DNA from 3 places in the Aquisalimonas asiatica genome. Region 3 is predicted to be linked to each of the others. Evidence: riboswitches for the same ligand, from Rfam matches in the RefSeq annotation. Region 3 holds a riboswitch; each other region holds the start of a gene.
What was found. A riboswitch is a leader RNA that binds a small molecule or an ion and turns the genes downstream of it on or off. The one in region 3 is predicted to bind cobalamin.
Positions count from the first base shown of each region.

Region 1: linked by a shared signal. The riboswitch ahead of BMZ02_RS10305 (hypothetical protein) and the one ahead of BMZ02_RS01475 (ribonucleoside-diphosphate reductase subunit alpha) in region 3 are both predicted to bind cobalamin.
Region 2: linked by a shared signal. The riboswitch ahead of BMZ02_RS13690 (TonB-dependent receptor domain-containing protein) and the one ahead of BMZ02_RS01475 (ribonucleoside-diphosphate reductase subunit alpha) in region 3 are both predicted to bind cobalamin.

Region 1 is NZ_FOEG01000004.1:96,303-102,506, reverse strand. It holds gene BMZ02_RS10320 (TonB-dependent receptor plug domain-containing protein) at 1-841, opposite strand, end outside; gene BMZ02_RS10315 (DUF3325 domain-containing protein) at 908-1,270, opposite strand; gene BMZ02_RS10310 (PepSY-associated TM helix domain-containing protein) at 1,267-2,820, opposite strand; gene BMZ02_RS10305 (hypothetical protein) at 2,841-3,164, opposite strand; cobalamin riboswitch at 3,372-3,606, opposite strand; gene ubiD (4-hydroxy-3-polyprenylbenzoate decarboxylase) at 3,769-5,235, shown strand; gene BMZ02_RS10295 (DUF2946 family protein) at 5,288-5,698, shown strand; gene BMZ02_RS10290 (TonB-dependent receptor family protein) at 5,765-6,204, shown strand, end outside.
Region 2 is NZ_FOEG01000006.1:160,155-166,358, forward strand. It holds gene BMZ02_RS13685 (cobaltochelatase subunit CobN) at 1-2,642, opposite strand, end outside; gene BMZ02_RS13690 (TonB-dependent receptor domain-containing protein) at 2,649-4,469, opposite strand; cobalamin riboswitch at 4,590-4,833, opposite strand; gene cobD (threonine-phosphate decarboxylase CobD) at 4,857-5,843, opposite strand; gene cbiB (adenosylcobinamide-phosphate synthase CbiB) at 5,816-6,204, opposite strand, start outside.
Region 3 is NZ_FOEG01000001.1:300,949-307,152, reverse strand. It holds gene BMZ02_RS01480 (ribonucleotide-diphosphate reductase subunit beta) at 1-11, opposite strand, end outside; gene BMZ02_RS01475 (ribonucleoside-diphosphate reductase subunit alpha) at 103-2,898, opposite strand; cobalamin riboswitch at 3,047-3,263, opposite strand; gene BMZ02_RS01470 (hydroxymethylglutaryl-CoA reductase) at 3,718-4,992, shown strand; gene BMZ02_RS01465 (UbiA family prenyltransferase) at 4,973-5,911, shown strand; gene BMZ02_RS01460 (PEP/pyruvate-binding domain-containing protein) at 5,911-6,204, shown strand, end outside.

The DNA of each region.
Region 1 (6,204 bases), on a different contig from region 3:
GGTCGCCGAAACCGGTGGGCAGGCCGTCCTCACGCAGCTCATTGCGCTGGACGTGGAGGTCAATTCGCTCACTGTCACTCAGGTCGTAGCGATACTTGAAGCCGAGGTTCTGCAGGCTGCCCTCATAAGCGTTCGGCGCGCCCTCGGGAAATTCGAGTCTATCGCTGTCGAACGGCTCATTGATCCCGCGATTCTGGGAACCGAACACCTGGAAGCGGTGGTCACCAACGTCAAGGTTCGCGTGGCCGCCGAGGTTGAGTTCCTCCTGACTGCGCTCTCCCAGTGAACGGCCGGCCTCCCCCATGAATTCACCCTGTTCGGCGTAGTCGAAGTCCTTGGTGACGAAGTTGATCACACCGACCATGGCGTTGCTGCCGTAGAACAGGGATTGTCCGTCCTTGAGCACCTCGATCCGCTCAATGTGCTGGGGGTTGATGTTGAGATGAGTGCCGAAGAAGGTGCGCGGTTCGATGCGTACACCGTCGAGCAGCATGACGAACTCCCGCTCGTCTCCCCCTAGCAGGGAAATACTGCCGGCGCCGGCGCGTCCGCCCGCCTGCGGTTGCACGTAGACACCCGGCGCCAGCACCTCCAGCGCCTGTGTCAGCGTGGTGGCGCCGGTCTCGCGTATGTCCTCGGCGGTGATGATATCGACGCTGGCGCCCCGGTCGCCCAGAGTCCCGGCCAGGTCGCGCTGAGACGTCGCCTGCCCGGCGGCCGTGACTCCGATCGCCTCAAGTTGTGTGACGTCACCGGCAACGGCCTGCTGACACAACCCGATACCACCGGTCAGTGTGACCGCCAATACCAGGCGTCCCCCTCTCGCTGAATGCATACTCATGGCTTCCTTGAGCTCCCTTTCTTATCGAATCGCCGCCAATGGCGGTCAGTGATTGCCCTCAATGGGTCAGGCCCCGGCGAGTGCCCGCCGCGCCTGGTCTGCAAGTGGAACGGCAACGGCGAACATGACGGCGAAAACGGCGTAGAGCGGCAGGCGCCGAGGGGCCAGATCCAGTGTCCCGGCGACCGCCAGCGCCCCCGCAGTCAGGGTTGCAATGGCAGTGACACTGCCCACTCCTGCACCCCAGTGGTGCAAGCTGCCCAACACAAGGACGGCGACTACACTCCATCCAGCCACGGCGCATGCCTTGCGCAGCCGCTGATCACCGACGTGCCCACGAACCTGGCGGTGGTGGCGGGCAATGCCGAGCGCCAGTGCGGACAGGCCGGCGTAGGCGAGCGCCAGAGCTGACAGGCCGGCTCCGATCATTTCCCGCCCCCTTGCACGCCGCCCCGCATTCCGCCACGACGACGTGCCGAAGCTGCGGCGTTGTCAGCGGCCCTTCTGCGGCTCCTGATCAGCAGCCCTGCAAGCAAGGCGGAGAATGCAAGCGCGGTGCCGTCCACTCCGGCGAGAACCCAGTTGCCACCCGCCAGGGCACGGCCAAGGTGGATGTCGGTGGTCAGGAAATTGACCATCGGCAGAAGGGCAGCCAGCACCGCCCCTGCGCCGATTTGCTCAACCCAGGCTCTGCCCGGTGGTCGGGCGGCGGCATGGGCAAAAGCAGCCGCCCACACGATGAACATCGCATGGACCTCCCAGTCGGCACGGCCGTCCAGGCCCACGGGAAGCAAACGGTTCGCCAGAAAGTAGGAAAGGACACCGATCGGTAACCCGGCGACTACGGCCACATTGAGCCGCTCGACCAGCGCAACCCCAGTGGCGGCGCGCCGTTGCTGTCGCCGCTTGGTCGTCCACAGGACCAGACCCGTTGCGACCATCGCGGCACCGGCGAATCCACAAAGGACGTACAACCAGCGCAGAATGGGCTGTGCGAAGCGCCCTTCGTGCAAGCCGACCAGAACGTCGCGCACGCCGTGAGCCGCGCTTACGGGAGGGGTGTGATGATCGACCAGTTCGCCGCTGACACCATCGAAGACCAGCTGCTCACGCGTCCGGAGCGGGCGCTCGGTATGCCGCGCGACAGCCACCCTCGCCTCGGCATCGCCAGGGTTCTGGATGGTGATGCGACCCACGGAGTCATCACCCCATCGGGATTCGGCCTGTTGCACCAGCGGTGCGATCTCGGCCAGCGTGGCTTGCTCACCGGCGGCGCTGATGTGCCGGACGCTCTCCGAGCGCTCCGAGAAGAACGCCTGCCGCCCGTCGGCGCCGCTGCCGTATCCCGCCGCGACAACCACCGACATGTAGGTCACGCCGAGCAGCACAAGCCCGGAGTAGGTGATCATCAAGTGAAAAGGCAGCGCCAGAACACCTGCCAGCGTGTGCGCGTCCAGCCAGGTCCGCAGCCCCTTGCCCGTGCGCAGGGTGAAGGCGTCCCGAAACAGGTGGCGATGGATGACAACGCCGGCAAGGAGCACCACCAGCATTGCCAGGGCGGCGGCGCCAACGATCCAGGAGGCGGCTGTTCTGGGCAAATAGGCCAGTTGGTAGTGCATCCGGTAGAGCGTGCTGCCACCCGCCGTCTCCCTGTAGTCGGCGGGCTCTCCCGTCTCGGCATGCAGGATCTCGGTCTCGCGACCGGGGTCGGCCCCACTCCACGCGACCTGCAGGTCGGGGTTCTCCCTGTGGCCCGGAGGTGTGATCGTCCAGCGCTCGGCATCCGGAGCGACCTCAAGGAGACGGCGGACTCCTGTATCCGCCGCACTCGCAGCATCCACAGTCACCGCAGCAACCGGGCGCTCGGGCGTCATCCACTGGTCGATTTCGACGGCGAAGTAGCCGAGCGTACCGGTGACGAAAACAAAGTAGAGAATCCAGCCGACGCAGACACCGGCCCATGTATGGAGCCACGCCATGCTCTCGCGGAACGCGCCCGTCAAACCGCACCTCCAGCCGCCAGGGCAGAGGCGCCCACCTGGACGAGCACCAGCAATGCGACCGGCACGAGAATCCCGACCGCGGCGATGGCAGGAGTACGAGCGGCGAACGCCCAGAGCACGGCGCCCGCGTAGGGGAGGAAACTCAGGGAGATGGCGAGGTCCACGGCCTCGGCCCGGGGAAGAGTCAACCCGTTCACCATGGCAGTGGCGAAACTGACGGCGAGCAGATACCCGCCAAGGACAGCCACGGCGACGCGCGCCACGATCGCCATTGCGCGGGTCACCGGGACGCGGCTCGGCTGTTTGCGGTCAGACGCCATGGCGACGTGATCCTCCCTGAAACGCGGTGGCATGCACACGGCGAGGGAGATATCGCGACGAGGAGGTCCGACGGTTGAGCTCAGCAACACACCGGGAACCTGCGCGGGCCACGCGCCACCGGGATGACCTGGAGAACGTGAAACCTCTCGCCAGCGGCGCCCCTCGCACCTCCGGACGGTGACCACTGCCGTGGGACAACACCACAGGCAGGGCCTGACTCTCGGGCCGGTCTCCGGACTCGCGTGTGGATGCCGCAGCATCCGAGCGGACCGCCTTCCCATGGCATCAGCCACAGTGGCGGGGATGGTCCGCTGCAACACGCTCACCGTTGCGGGGGCAGTCCCGGACTTGGCACGGGGCGCGTTGCCCATGCCTCACCGGGTTCCCGTTTCACCTTCCCGGCCGGAACGGCCTGAAGGCACCCGAGAGCGAAACGACAAAGCTACTGCCCCTTGCTGGCAGGGTCAACCGGCCCGAAGATCGTATGTGTAACGTTATAACATTGCTATCAACATGCCGTCCCATCCGCCCCCGGTTTCGTGCGATGATCCCCGCACACGACCGCACGGACACCAGCCAACGGGAGCCTTGACCATGGCCAGCCTGCAGTACCGGGATCTGCGCGATTTCATGGACCGCCTGGAGCGGGACGGGGAGCTCAAGCGCATCTCCGCGCCGGTAGACCCGAACCTGGAGATGACCGAGATCTGCGACCGCACCCTGCGCAAGGGCGGGCCGGCGCTGTTGTTCGAGAACCCGGTGGGGTCGGACATCCCCGTGCTGGGCAACCTGTTCGGCACGCCATATCGCGTGGCGCTGGGCATGGGCGCGGACGGCACCGAAGCCCTGCGCGAAATCGGCAAGCTGCTGGCCTTTCTCAAGGAGCCCGACCCGCCCAAGGGCATGAAAGACGCCTGGAAGCAGCTGCCGATCTTCAAGCAGGTGCTGAACATGGGGCCGAAGACGGTGCGGCGGCCGGAGTGCCAGGAGCACGTGATCGAGGGCGACGATGTCGACCTCTCCCGCCTGCCCATCTGGACGTGCTGGCCCGGCGACGCGGGCCCGTTGATCACCTGGGCGCTGGTGGTCACCCGCGGCCCGCACAAGGAGCGGCAGAATCTGGGCATCTACCGCCAGCAGGTGATCGGCCGCAATCGGGTGATCATGCGCTGGCTCGGCCACCGCGGCGGCGCGCTGGATTTCCAGGAATGGCAGCAGGAGCACCCCGGCGAGCCGTTCCCCATTGCGGTGGCCCTGGGGGCCGACCCCGCGACGATCCTGGGCGCCGTCACCCCCGTGCCGGACACCCTCTCCGAGTACGCCTTCGCCGGGCTGCTGCGGGGGAGCAAGACCGAGCTGGGCAAATGCATCGGTTCCGACCTGCAGGTGCCCGCTTCGGCGGAGATCGTGCTTGAAGGCCACATTTACCCGGACGATTGGGCGGATGAAGGCCCGTTCGGCGATCACACCGGCTACTACAACGAGGTGGACCGCTTCCCGGTATTCACCATCGAGCGCATCACCCACCGCAGCAACCCGGTCTATCACAGCACCTACACGGGCCGGCCGCCGGATGAGCCGGCGGTGCTCGGGGTGGCACTGAACGAGGTGTTCGTGCCGATCCTGCAGAAACAGTTCCCGGAGATCGTGGATTTCTACCTGCCGCCGGAAGGCTGCTCTTATCGCATGGCGGTGGTGACCATGAAGAAGCAGTACCCGGGCCACGCCAAGCGCGTGATGCTGGGGGTGTGGTCGTTCCTGCGGCAGTTCATGTACACCAAGTTCGTCATCGTCACGGATGACGACGTCAACGCCCGGGACTGGAACGACGTGATCTGGGCCATGACCACGCGCATGGACCCGCAGCGCGACAGCACGTTCATCGACAACTCGCCCATCGACTACCTGGACTTCGCCTCGCCGGTCTCCGGGCTCGGCTCGAAGATCGGCTTCGACGCCACCAACAAGTGGAAAGGCGAGACCAACCGCGAGTGGGGCCGGCCCATCACCATGGACCCGGAGATCAAGCGCCGGGTGGACGAGCGCTGGGACGAGCTGGGCATCGACTGATGCCCGAGTTACACTTGCAGTTCACCCAGCCCTAAAGGCGACGGCGCCACCCATGACGGGACAACCGCACCGACGGAAGCGGACGTGGTTCGGCATCGCCGCACTGTTGCTGGCGGCGCTGGCGGTTGCCGCAATGCCCCTGGCGCATGCCGCCCACGGCCTCGACCACGAGGCCCATGCCGCCGACGCCGCTGATCATCACCACCACGAACACGATCACGCCCAGCACGACGGCGCCGACTGCGACGAATCGGACCCGGCGCACCTGCTCCATGAGCTGATGGAGTGCGACTGCCTGCTCTGCAAGGCCGGGCAGGCGTCCGCGATACTCCCCGACCCACTCTCCGCCCGCCTGGCGGCCGCCGTGGTGGCGCGCCTGCCCGTGGCACCACGGGCCGAGACACGCTCAGACCACGCCCTGCGCCCACCCACGCGCGCCCCACCTGCATTGAACGCGAGCTGACCAACCGAATTGTCAGCGGCACCGCGCCCTGCGTGCGCGGCGCCCGCCCAATGCAGGAGATCAAGCATGGCCTTGCAACAACCCGGGCCCTTCGGGGCCGTAGGGGTGTTCGCCGTGATGCTGTCGAGCGCAGCACACGGTGAAGACGCCGTTCGTCTGGATCCGGTGACCGTCACCGGCCAGTTTCCGGCGAGCACCCTGCCCGTGGCCGACGAGACGGCCGCCGAGCTGGAGCGCATTCCCGGCGGCACCTCGCTGGTGGATCTGGACACAGTGCGCGAGGGGCGCACCGCCAACCTGGAGGACGCCCTGGGCACGACGCCGGGCGTCTACGCCCGCAGCCGCTTCGGCCAGGATGAGACGCGCCTGTCCATTCGCGGCTCCGGCCTCACCCAGACCTTCAACAACCGCGGCGTCCGGCTGCTACGCGACGGCCTGCCGGTGACGGAGGCCGACGGCAACACCCGCAACCAGCTCATGGACCCACTCACCGCCGACCATATGGC
Region 2 (6,204 bases), on a different contig from region 3:
CAGTCCCGGCCGAATACGTGCAGGCCGATGGGCATGAACTGCTCCTGCATATGGGTCACGTAGTGGCCCACTTCGTGGACCAGCAGCTCGTCGTCCACGTCGGCCAGGTCACCGCCGGAATCCTCGCCATGGTCCTGGCCGTGATCGTGATGGTGATCATCGTCATCGGCATGATCATCGTCGTGGCGGCCATGGTCGTGATCGCGATCGTGGTCATGGTCGCCGTTGTGATCGTGGTCACCGTGATCGTCGTCATGGCCGTGATCGTGGTGGTGATGACCGTGCTCCAGCTCGTGCTCGATCTCCTCGGTGAGATCCAGCGCCTCGATACGCTCGCGCAGGGTCGCCACCGCCCGGTCGCGGGTGGGCGAGTCCGGGTCGGTGGCGGACTCGAAGGTCTCCACCAACTGGCGCAGTTCCAGCAGCTCGTCGTAGAGCTCGGTTGCCTCCAGCGGCGGCGTGAGGTGGCTGATCATCACCCCCATGGCGCGGCGTTTGGCCTGGATGCCCTCGCCCACGCCGTCGACGATGTAGGGGTAGATCACCGGCAGGTCGCCGCCCAGCAGTTCCGGGTAGTCGTCGGCGGCCAGACCGGCGCGCCGCCGCGGCAGGAATTCGCGGGTGGAGTGGCGGCCCACGTAGACCAGCGCATCCGCCTCGAAGCCGTCCCGCAGCCAGTGATAGAAGCCCATGTAGTGGTGGGTGGGCGGGAATGTGGTGTTGGCGTGCAGCAGCGCTTCGCTGACTTCCCAGCCCCGGGGTGGCTGCGGGCCGATGAACACGTTGCCGAAACGGATGCCGGGGAAGACCATCTCGCCGTCGCGGACCATGGCCTCGCCGGGGGCGTCGCCCCAGCCGGTGAGGCCCGGGATGCCGGTGCGGATCAGCGCGTCGCGCAGGCTGGTCACCTCATCGGTGTCACCACCGTGCTGGAGCAGTCGGGTCCATTCGTGCTGGTACTGGGAGAGCAGGTCCAGGGCGCGGTTCTGACGGGCGTGCTCGTAGTTCTCGAGCATGTGCCGGACGTCGCCGAGGCCGCGCTCCAGCAGCCGTTCCGCCAGGGCGCGCTGTTCCTGGTCCTTGGCGTCCATGAGCCGGGCGTGCACGTAGCCGATGGGGCCGTTCTCGAGCTCCGCCTGGATGGTCTCCGGCAAGGTGTGGAAATAGTCGAGATAGTCCTCGGTCGAGAGCGTGGGCACGCGCTCGGCCAGTTCCGACAGGCCTTCGGCGTCCTCCTGGAGGTTCACGCCGCGGTCCTGGATTTCGTCCAGCAGGGCGTCGGCGTCCTCGGGCAGCTCGCCGGTGTCGTAGCCGGCGGCCTTCAGCTGCTGGAGCATCTCGAACAGGGACTCGGGCACGTCGAGCTTATCGGCGCCGACGTTGTGCCGCCCCGGCGGGTGGTTGTAGTAGACCAGCGCGACCCGCTTGTCGGCGTTGTCGGCCGTCTGCAGCCGCTGCCAGCGCTGCATGCGGTCCGCCATCGCCTCGACCCGCTCCGGGACCGGGCGGGTGAGCTTGAGTGTCACCCCGGTGGCGTCGTCGGTCTCAGGCGATTCGGCCGTTGCCAGCACCATGGGCTGGCTGATGCCCTGCAGCTCGGGCATGGCGAGCTGGTAGTGGACGTTGTCCCAGGGGATGCCCTCTTCCGACAGTTGCCACTCCGGCTCGGTGAGGTCGCTGAGGCGGATGCCCTTGACCACGGGCACGTCCAGGGCGCCGAACGCCTCGGTGACGTCCCGCCGGCCCTCGCCGCCCCCCACGGTGAAGTACTTGAGGCTGACCACGCCGGTCAGCTCCGCCGGTGCGCTGCGCTCGGCGAGGGTCTCCACCGCCTCGACGCTGGCGCCACCCCAGCGGGCCAGCACGGCGAAACACTGGATGCCACGCTCCTCGAGGGCCTCACAGGCGGCGTCCAGCAGTGCCCGGTCGCCAGGCCGGTCGCCGGTGTTGCCATCCAGCAGTGCCACGGCGGGCCCGTCGTCCAGGTCGAGGTCCGCCGGGTCGGCGCTGGCTTTGCCGTTGCGGTAGTAGCGGATGGGGTCCTGCGGGCGCGGCTCCGGCACCTCCATGTCGTGACCGGCATGAGCCAGCAGCCACTCCATCATGCCGGCCATGTGGTCCGGGCTGCGTCCCTGGTAGAACGCGCGCCCGTTCAGCCAGTCGGCCTGATCGGGGAAGGCGTCGCGCTGTGCGGCCAGATGCTCGCGGGGGTCTTCGCCGGCATCCGGGTTGGCTACCAGCTCGTTGACGGCCTCGTCGGAGAGGCCGTCCAGCACCGGCTCTCCGTCCAGCCGCGAGAGCCGGGTAATGCGGCGGTCGCTGTTCATGGCCAGCACCGGCACGTCCGCGCCGGGGCTGGCCTCGCGTAACAGGCGCTCGATGCGCCCGACCTGATCGCCGAAGACGCCGGCCATGAACACGGCGTCGGCCTCGCGCCAGAGCCCGGCCACCTCGCCGTCCGATTTCTCGGCCAGCTGTTCCGGGGTGCGCAGCACCACATCGTGCTCGGGGTGGGCGTCCACGAAGGCATGGGCCCCGGCCGCCACTTCGGCGGCGGAGCGTTCGGAGACAATGCCGACGATGGTGGCGGCGGAGGCAATCCCTGGCAGCAGCAGTGCCAGCAGTAGCACGCTGAATCGCATCATCATTTATCGGTTCCCGTAACGGACGCTGAGAAAGGCGGTGCGGCCGGCGTTCTTGTAGTCGAAGTCGCTTGTACTGTTCCGAGCCGTGACATAATCCGTGTCGAAGACGTTATCGATCGTGAGCCGGGCAGACCAGTTGCGCGCAAACTCCCAGCCGGCGCGCAGGTTCATCAGGCCGAAGCCGGGCAGCCGGTCATCGCCCTGGTAGCGGTCACCCTGGAAGATCCCGCTGGCGCCGACGGAAGCCGTCCCGATGGACCGGTCGAGATCAAGACGGGCCGTTCTGGTCGCGCGGCGCTCCAGGCGCTCACCGCTGTCGCGGTCACGCGGATCCGTCAGCGTCGCGGAGGCCTGCACATCCCACGCGCTGATGCGGGTCTGCAGCGAGCCTTCCAGCCCCTGAATGCGGGCGCGGTCGACATTCTCGGGCCGCATGACGCCGTCGTTTCCAAAGGCGTTCTGGATGAGGTCGTCCACGTGACTCTGGTAGGCGGCAAGATCCCAGCGGAGATGCTGGTATTGACCGGTTATGCCGATCTCCGCGGTCTGGGAGCGCTCGGGGGAGAGGTTGTCGTTGCCTTCGAAAATAAAGCCGTCGCCGTAATCGGTAAAGGGGAAATAAAGGTCGTTGAACGTGGGCGCACGGAATGCCGTGCCGTAGCTCAGACGCAGTCGGTGATTGGCGTCCAGCGCCTGTCCGAATGCGGCGCCACCGGTGACGCGGTCACCAAAGGCCTCGTTATCATCGAGGCGCACACTGAGCTGGATCTCCGAGTTGTCACCACCGATCAGGTACTGTCCGAAAGCGGCGCGATTATCACGGCGGGTCTCGTCGTAGTCGGTGGTTCCCGCGACCTCGTCGCGCTGAAACTCCGCACCAAAGACGACTTCGTTGTTGCCGTGGATGGCCGTGTTCTCCATCCGGGCGGTGCGCGTTTCGGTATCGAAGACCGAGATTCCGGATCCCTCGAAGTTCTCCTGTTCGTCACGGGCCTGGCTGATCTGCAGCCGGGTGGTCCATGCTGCGCCGATCGGGATCAGCGTGTGGGCGCCGATGGCCTGGTTCAGAAAATCGGTATCGCCGCCGTCGAATTCCGTGTTGCCTTCGGCGCGAAACCCGAGAACGCCGACCTCCGTGCCGTTATCGAACTGATGGGTAAGCCGTCCAACGTTGGCGTTGTTGACGAACCCCCGGTCGTCCCCGTCTTCCCGAACCGGGGCGCCGCGCGTATGGAAGCGGTTGGTGCTCACGCTGTAGGACGTGCCGTCCGCCGCACCCGCGAAGCCCGCACCAATCTCGCTGCTATCGAATGAACCATAGCCCCCTTGAATCCAGTACTGATCGCCGTCTCGCCCGTCCGGGGTGAACGCCTGCACGACCCCACCGACCGCGTCGGCGCCGTAGATGCTTGCCCTGGGCCCGCGGACAACCTCCACGTTATCGAGAAGCTGTGGCGGGATGAACTGCCAGGGCACGCCGCCGGTCGTGGCCGAACGAATGCGCACACCATCGATCAGCAGCATCGTGGATTCGGAACCGGTGCCGCGCGTATAGACGCTGGTGGCCTTGCCGAAGGAGCCGTTGGTCTGGACGTCGAGCCCGGGCTGACCACGCAGGATGTCGCCAAGCTCCCGTGGCTGCTGCCGGTCCAGAGTCTCGCGGTCGATCACAGTGACCGAGCTGAGGCTTTCGTCCACGGTCTGGGTGGAGAGCGTCGGCGTCACCACCACGGGGTTGAGCTGGATCGGGTCGTCCCCCGAGGCGCTCAGAGGCGCCAGACACACGGCCACCGTGGCCGCAGCTGCAGGCTTGCTGAAGTACATGGTTGTCCCCTTTCGCCGTGCCACCCGCACGGGCGTATCGTTCTGTAATAGTGGCGCGTGGGTGGGGCGATCAGGCGGCAAGTGGCGGAGTCTGCCGGCCTGTGCGTCGCCCTCCGCAACGCGCGGCAAACCCGGCAGGCCGGTCTACGGGCTGATGAGCGGGGAGCTGTGGACCCGTCCCTGGGCGACCGCCTTCCCGTGCATATTGCACAGTGGCCGAGAGGTCGCCTTTGACTCAAACACCGTTGCGGGGGCAGCGTCGGAATGGGGCCGCGTGCCGTGAGGCGGGCCGGTACCGACTTCCCGTTTCATCCCGTCACAGCCGGTTGGTACTGCACGGGACACCTGCAGGGAGGCGAATGACGCTAGCAAGGGGGGTGCCGGTAGTCAAATCGACAGGGCGGTATCGAGCCGTGCCAGCCCCGCTTCATCCGGGGCGAGTCCGAAGCGCAGCGCGGCCGGCCCCTGGAACAGGCGCACCAGGATGCCCTCGCGGGCGAGTCGATCCTGCAGCGCGGCCGACTCGCCGTGCGGGCAGTAGCGAAACAGGCTGGTGCCTCCGGCGGGCGTCAGCCCGTGGCGTCGGAGCACCTGGTCCAGGGCTGCCGCCCCGGCGTCGAGACGCCGGCGATTGGCCTCCTGCCAGGCGCGGTCGGCCAGGGCCTGGCGCATGACCCAGCGTGCCGGGTGGCTCACGGCCCAGGGGCCAAGCAGCGTGTCGAGGTGGTCGCAGAGCGGCGCCGGGCCGAACAGAAAGCCGCCCCGCAAGCCGGCGAGCCCGAAGAACTTGCCCAGGGACCGCATGACCAGCAGTCCGTCCGGCCCCGTGGCGGGCGCCACGCTGTCTGCGGGTGTCGGGTCGATGAAGGCTTCGTCCACCACTAGCCAGCCGTCCCGCGCCTGCAGCCGACGGTGCCACTCAAGCAAACGCTCCGTCGGGACGGTAAGCCCGGTGGGGTTGTTCGGGTGTATCCAGACCAGCACGTCCAGGTGGTCCAGATGCGCGTCCACATCGTCGTGGGGCACATTGATCACCGCATGACCCTGCTGGCGCCACCACCACGCGTGTTCCGCGTAGCCGGGGGCGGGTACGCCGACCCGGCAGGGCGCCCGCAGTCGTGGTAGCGCCTGGATGACCGCCTGGGAGCCGGCCGTGGTGACGCAGCCGGCCGCAGCCGGGGCGCCCGCCCACGCCCTTGCGATCGCCGGCAGGTCGTCGTCCGCCTCGGGCAGGCGCTGCCACACCGACCCGGGGACTTCCGGCACCGGCCAGGGCCACGGGTTGATGCCGGTGGAGAGGTCCAGCCAGTGTTCCAGGGGGATGCCGTATGCGGCTGCCGCCCGGTTCAGCCTGCCGCCGTGATCAGGGACCATGCCATGCCTCCCAATAGGATGACGGCCAGCCAGCAGAACACGGCGCGGCGCACCAGCACGACCGCGGCGTCGATGGTGGCGCCGTCTGGTGGCGGACCTTCGCCCAGGGGTGGGCGTTCCCGCCAGCCGTCCCGGTAGGGCGCGGCGCCGCCGAGGGTGACACCAAGCGCGCCGGCGCCCGCGGCCATTACCGGCCCGGCGTTGGGGCTCTCCCACGCGCCCGCCTGGCGGAACCAGCAGGACAGGGCCGTGGCGGTGCGGCCAGAGGCGGCGTAGGCCAGCGCCGTCAGCCGCGCCGGTATCCAGTTGAGCGCATCGTCGAGCCGCGCGACCACGCGGCCGAACAACAGGTAGCGCGGTG
Region 3 (6,204 bases):
AGGACGGACATGGGATCCTCCGGTTATCGGGTGTTTCTGTCTGGTTGGCGGCACCCGCCCCGTTGGGGGCGTGTCGCCGCCCTGCCTGATTGGTGTTGGCCTTTACTGGCAGGCCTCGCAATCCGGGTCGTCGATGGCGCAGGCCTGGGGCTGGCTGCTGACCGCGTTCAAGGCGCCGTCATGCATGGTGGATTTCTCCGCCTGGGTGGCGCCCTGACTGCGCAGGTAGTAAGTCGTCTTGAGGCCGCGCAACCAGGCCATGCGATAGGTCACATCCAGCTTGCGGCCGTCCGGCTCCGCGATATAGAGGTTGAGCGACTGGGCCTGATCGAGCCATTTCTGGCGGCGCGCCGCCGCTTCCACCAGCCATCGGGGTTCCACCTCAAAGGCGGTGGCGTACTGGGCCTTGAGGTCATCGGGAATGCGATCAATGGGCGCCACACTGCCGTCGTAATACTTCAGGTCGTTGACCATGACTTCGTCCCAGAGACCACGCTCCTTCAGCGCCCGGACCAACCAGGGGTTCACGATGGTGAACTCGCCGGACAGGTTCGATTTCACGAACAGGTTCTGGTAGGTGGGCTCAATGGAGGCGGACACGCCGACGATATTGGCAATGGTCGCCGTCGGTGCGATCGCCATAACGTTGGAGTTGCGCATGCCCTGGCGGCGCAGTTTCTCCCGCACCGGCGTCCAGTCCAGGCTGGCACTGGTGTCCACTTCCAGATACCCCTCGGGACGGGCGTCACGCAGGTTCTCGATGGAATCGATGGGCAGAATGCCCTGATCCCAGAGCGATCCGGCGTAGGATTCATAGGTACCCCGTTCGGCCGCCAGGTCCGATGAGGCGCCAATGGCGTGGTAACTGATGTGCTCCATGACCTCATCGGCGAACTGCACCGCCTCCTCGGAGGCGTAGGCCAGTTTCCGTTTGTGCAGCGCGTCCTGAAAGCCCATCAGGCCGAGCCCGATCGGACGGTGCCGGGCGTTACTGCGCTTCGCCCCGGGTACCGCGTAGTAGTTGATGTCGATGACGTTATCGAGCATGCGCACCGCGGTCTTCACGGTCCGGGCGAGTTTCTCGGTATCCAGCCCCTGATCGTCGAGATGCTGCACCAGGTTGATGGACCCCAGATTGCACACCGCGATTTCATCGTCCGAGGTGTTGAGGGTGATCTCCGTGCACAGATTGGAGGAGTGCACCACACCCGCGTGTTGCTGGGGCGAACGCAGGTTGCAGGCATCCTTGAACGTGATCCACGGGTGACCGGTTTCGAACAGCATCGACAGCATGCGACGCCAGAGATCCCTGGCCGGCACCCGCTTGTAGTTCTCGATCTCGCCACTCTCCGCCAGCTGTTCGTAGTGCTCGTAGCGCTCACGGAACGCCTGGCCATAGAGATCGTGCAGATCCGGCACGTCCGAGGGCGAGAACAGCGTCCATTCGCGCTCGTCGAAGACCCGTTCCATGAACAGATCCGGAATCCAGTTGGCGGTGTTCATGTCGTGGGTGCGGCGACGGTCGTCCCCGGTGTTCTTGCGCAGCTCGATGAACTCCTCGATGTCCAGGTGCCAGGACTCCAGGTAGGCGCAGACCGCACCCTTGCGCTTGCCGCCCTGATTGACCGCCACGGCGGTATCGTTGACCACCTTGAGAAACGGCACGATGCCCTGGCTGCGACCGTTGGTGCCCTTGATATGGGCACCGAGGGAACGCACCGGCGTCCAGTCGTTGCCCAGCCCGCCGGCCCATTTGGACAGCATGGCGTTGTCCCGCAGAGCGCCGTAAATGCCTTCCAGGTCGTCCGGCACCGTGGTCAGGTAACAGGAGGACAGTTGGCTGTGCAGCGTGCCGCTGTTGAACAGCGTCGGCGTGGACGCCATGTAGTCGAAGGACGACAACAGCTCGTAGAATTCGATCGCCCGCTCGGTCGGTTTGTCCTCCTGCAGCGCCAGCCCCATGGCCACCCGCATGAAGAACACCTGGGGCAGCTCGAAACGCTGTTCGTCGTGGTGCAGGAAGTAGCGGTCGTACAGGGTCTGCAGACCGAGGAAGCTGAAGGCCGCATCCCGGGTCGGCTGCAGCGCCTGGCCCAGCGCGTCCAGATCGAACTCCGCCAGGGCCGGATTCAGCCGCTCGTGCCGGATACCGAACTCGATGGCGGCGGACAGGGCACGGGGATACAGCTCGACCATGTCCTCGTGACTGGCCTGCTCCGCCAGCCCCAGAACCCGCAGCGCCTCACGGCGAATCGGGTCCATCAGCAGACGTGCGGTCAAGGGGCTGTAATCCGGTGATTTCTCGATGCGCGAGCGGGCCGTCATGATCAGCGCCGTGGACAGCTCCCGCTCGGGAATGCCGTCGTACAGATTGCGCAGCGTCTCGTCCAGCAGCGATTCGCCGTCCACATCCTCCAGTCCCTCGCAGGCCTGGCGGACCAGGGCCCGCAACCGGCCCAGATCCAGTGGGCGACGCTCGCCGTCGGCGTACGTCACGCTCAGGGACGGGTGGGGCTCGTCCGGCGTCCGCGCCTGGCGCTGGCGAGCATGCTCCTCCCGGTACAACACGTAGGCCCGGGCCACCCGGTGCTCACCGGAGCGCATCAGCGCCAGTTCCACCTGATCCTGGATGTCCTCGATATGGACCGTGCCCTGCCCGGCCAGGCGACGATGAAAGATCTCCTCGATACCGGCGGCGAGTTCCCGGGAACGTTCGTGAATACGGTTGGACTGGCTGGCACTGTCGCCTTCGACCGCCAGAAAGGCCTTGCCGATGGCGACAACGATTTTTTCCACATTGAATTCGGCGACGGATCCGTCCCGTCGAATGACACGAAGGCCGGGCGCGGCGGATGATCCGTGTCGGGATTCCCGGGTGGCGGTTACGGTGGATGACATGAGGTGACTACTCCCTGGTCGCGTTTGCTTTCCTTCGCGACAGGGCGCAGCAACGGACAGGCAGGCGCGGTGTCGTCTTCGACACCGACAGGAGAGTCCGGGACTGTCACCACTGTTGGCCCTGAACGCGAAGGCACAGTGTTCCCTGCCGACGGGGCAGGCTCTGGCAGGTCTTCGGACTCGGGGGCAACTATTCCGTGGCCTACTGCCGGCGACTTCCCCTCCCCTTCATGGGCGAGAGTGTCTGATGCTGAGCATCTTGCCGGGGTCGTTCCCCCACACCGCTGCGCGTCAGTTCCGGAGTCTCACCGGATTCCCTCTTGCGACGGCTCAGGATGCGACTGGTCAGAATTTAACCATACATATTGAGCCGAACCAGACATATTTCACTATATCTGGTGCTTTCTGGAACTGCAAACCCGATTCGATGTTGCCCAGACACGAACCGGCGGGCGCACCCGGTCGCTGCCCCCGGGCGGGGAATGCGACCAGCCCGCCGGCTGACCGACAACCCCGTCACCAGGCACCGGAGGCGGTCCGCAGTCTCACCCTACGCCCCCGGTCGTCGCGTATTGCGATACGTGTGCGGCAAGCGTTGAACAGCCTCCGGCGAATGCCAAGAATGCGCTCCACGTTCAACGCATCAGGAGGCTTTCATGACACCGGTCGTTCGCAGCACGCTTCGCATCCTCACCATCGCGGCCGTCGCCGTCGGGTTCATTCTCTACGCCGTGCACGTCACTCCTGACGGCGCACAGATCCTGGCCGGCTGACGCGCCGAGCCAGGGGCCCGACAACAACCATCAGGGATGACCTCCAATGGCAACCGATCATGCACAGGCCAACGCCTGGCTCCGTCAACTACTGGCCGAACACTCCGCCGAGTCGCTGCATGCGCGTCTCAGCGCTGACCACACCCCCAGTGACCGCCGCCTGCCGTTGAACCCCCGCACCCTTGAAAGGCTGGTGGAGCGGCGCTGGCAGGCAACGGGCAATGACAGCGACGCCCGCGCCCAGTTGCTCGACGACAAGACCGTGGCCGACATGGGCGCCTACGAGGCGAACATCGAGAACTTCATCGGCACGGTCAAGCTGCCGGTGGGGCTGGCCGGCCCGCTGCGCGTCAACGGACTCTTCGCCCAGGGCGACTACCACGTCCCCCTGGCAACGTCGGAAGCAGCGCTGGTGGCCTCCTACAGCCGGGGAGCCCAACTGATCACGGCCGTCGGCGGCTGCACCGCCATGGTCATAGACGAAGGCGTCAGCCGCGCCCCGGGCTTCGCCTTCGACAACCTGCGCGACGCCGGCGAGTTCGTGGCCTGGGCCCTCCAGTCCCTGGACGCGCTGCGCGCGGCGGGCGAAGCCACCACCCGTCACGGCCGCCTCCGGAATCTGCGGGTCACCATCGAAGGCAACCACGTCTACCTCAACTTCGAATTCTCCACCGGTGAGGCATCCGGCCAGAACATGGTGACCATCGCCACCGAGGCGATCTGCGCCTACGTCATGGCCAACGCGCCGGTAACCCCCCGGTATCACTTTGTGGAAGCCAACCATTCCGGGGACAAGAAGGCGAGCGCCCAGTCCTTTATCGGCGTGCGCGGGCGCAAGGTCACCGCCGAAGTCCACATTCCCGGGGAGCACGTCCGCAAGGCGCTGCACACGACACCGGAAGCCATGGTGGATTACTGGCGCATGTCCGCCATGGGCGGGGTCATGAGCGGCACCATCGGCGTCCACGGACACTACGCCAACGGCCTCGCGGCGCTCTACATCGCCTGCGGGCAGGACGCCGCCTGTGTGGCCGAATCCGCCGTCGGGGTCACCCGCTTCGAGCAGACCGATACCGGCCTCTACGCCGCCGTCACCCTACCCAATCTCATGGTTGGAACCATTGGCGGCGGCACCAGCCTGCCGAGTCAGAACGCCTGCCTGCGTCTCCTCGGACTGGACGGCCCCGGCAGCGCCCATGCGCTGGCCGAAGTAGCCGCCGCGCTCAGTCTCGCCGGCGAGCTGTCGATCATCGGGGCGCTGTGCTCCGGCCATTTCTCCCGCGCTCATGAGGTACTCGCCCGTGTCCGCAACAACACCTAATACCCAGTCTTCACTGCGCCGCTGGTGGACCTACCAGAGGGAACGCTTCCCGCTGCACGCCCACCTGCCACTGATCCTCGTGCTCAGCGCAACGGCCCTGGCCTACTCCGCCGCGCTGCGGGGCACCCCCGGCCCGGGCGGGTTGTTCCCGCTCGCGGGCGCCGCCATCAGCACGCTGCTGTTTTTCCTGTGCCTGCGGATCGCCGACGAGTTCAAGGATTATGCGGAGGACTGCCGCCATCGCCCCTATCGCGCCGTGCCACGGGGGCTGGTATCCCTGCGCGAGCTTGGCGTGGCCGGCGGCATGGCCGTGGCACTGCAGACAGCCATTGCTGCAGTGGTGGCGCCCGCACTCCTGCTGACCCTGGCAGTGACGTGGCTCTACCTGGGGCTCATGAGCCGGGAGTTCTTCGTCCACCGCTGGCTGAAGGCACGCCCCCTGATCTACCTGTGGTCCCACATGCTGATCATGCCGCTGATCGTGCTGCACGCCACCGCGTTTGACTGGGCCGTCGCCGCCGCACCTCCCCCGGCACAGCTGGGCCTGTTGCTTGGCCTGTCCCTGACCAACGGCGTGGTGATCGAGATCGGTCGAAAGATCCGCGCACCGGAAGACGAAGAACCCGGCGTGGACACCTATTCGACGGTCTGGGGGCGGGGCCGTTCCGTGGCCGCCTGGCTGGGCGCCATGGGCGCAACCGGCCTGCTGACGGTGCTTGCCGCGGTGCCGCTGGCGCGGGCCGGCACTGTGGCCGTGGTACTGACGCTGCCCGTGCTGCTCGCCCTGGTCGCGGCCGCCGCCTTCCTCAAGCGGCCCGGTTCGGGCACGGCGCGCTGGTTCGAACCCCTCTCGGCAATCTGGACGCTGGCCGTTTACGCGGCCCTGCTCGTCGTTTCACTTGGCATGGAGACAGTCTGATGACACTGCTGATCTTTCCCACGGACGGCGCCGCCCGAGACACCATTGGCGGCAAGGCATACGGCCTGCAGGCACTCCAGGGCGCCGGCACCGTGCCTCCCTGGTTCGTGGTGCCCCCGTCGGCACTGCACGACTGCCTGACGTCTGCCCAGCAGGACGCCCTGGATAGCGGCGACCCCACGGCCATTGCCCGGGCGCTCGCCGCACTGCGGATGAGCGACACCCTGCAGCAGGCGGTAGCAGGCGCTCTGAAACAGGTATGCCCCGGCGACGGCACGGTGGCCGTGCGCTCC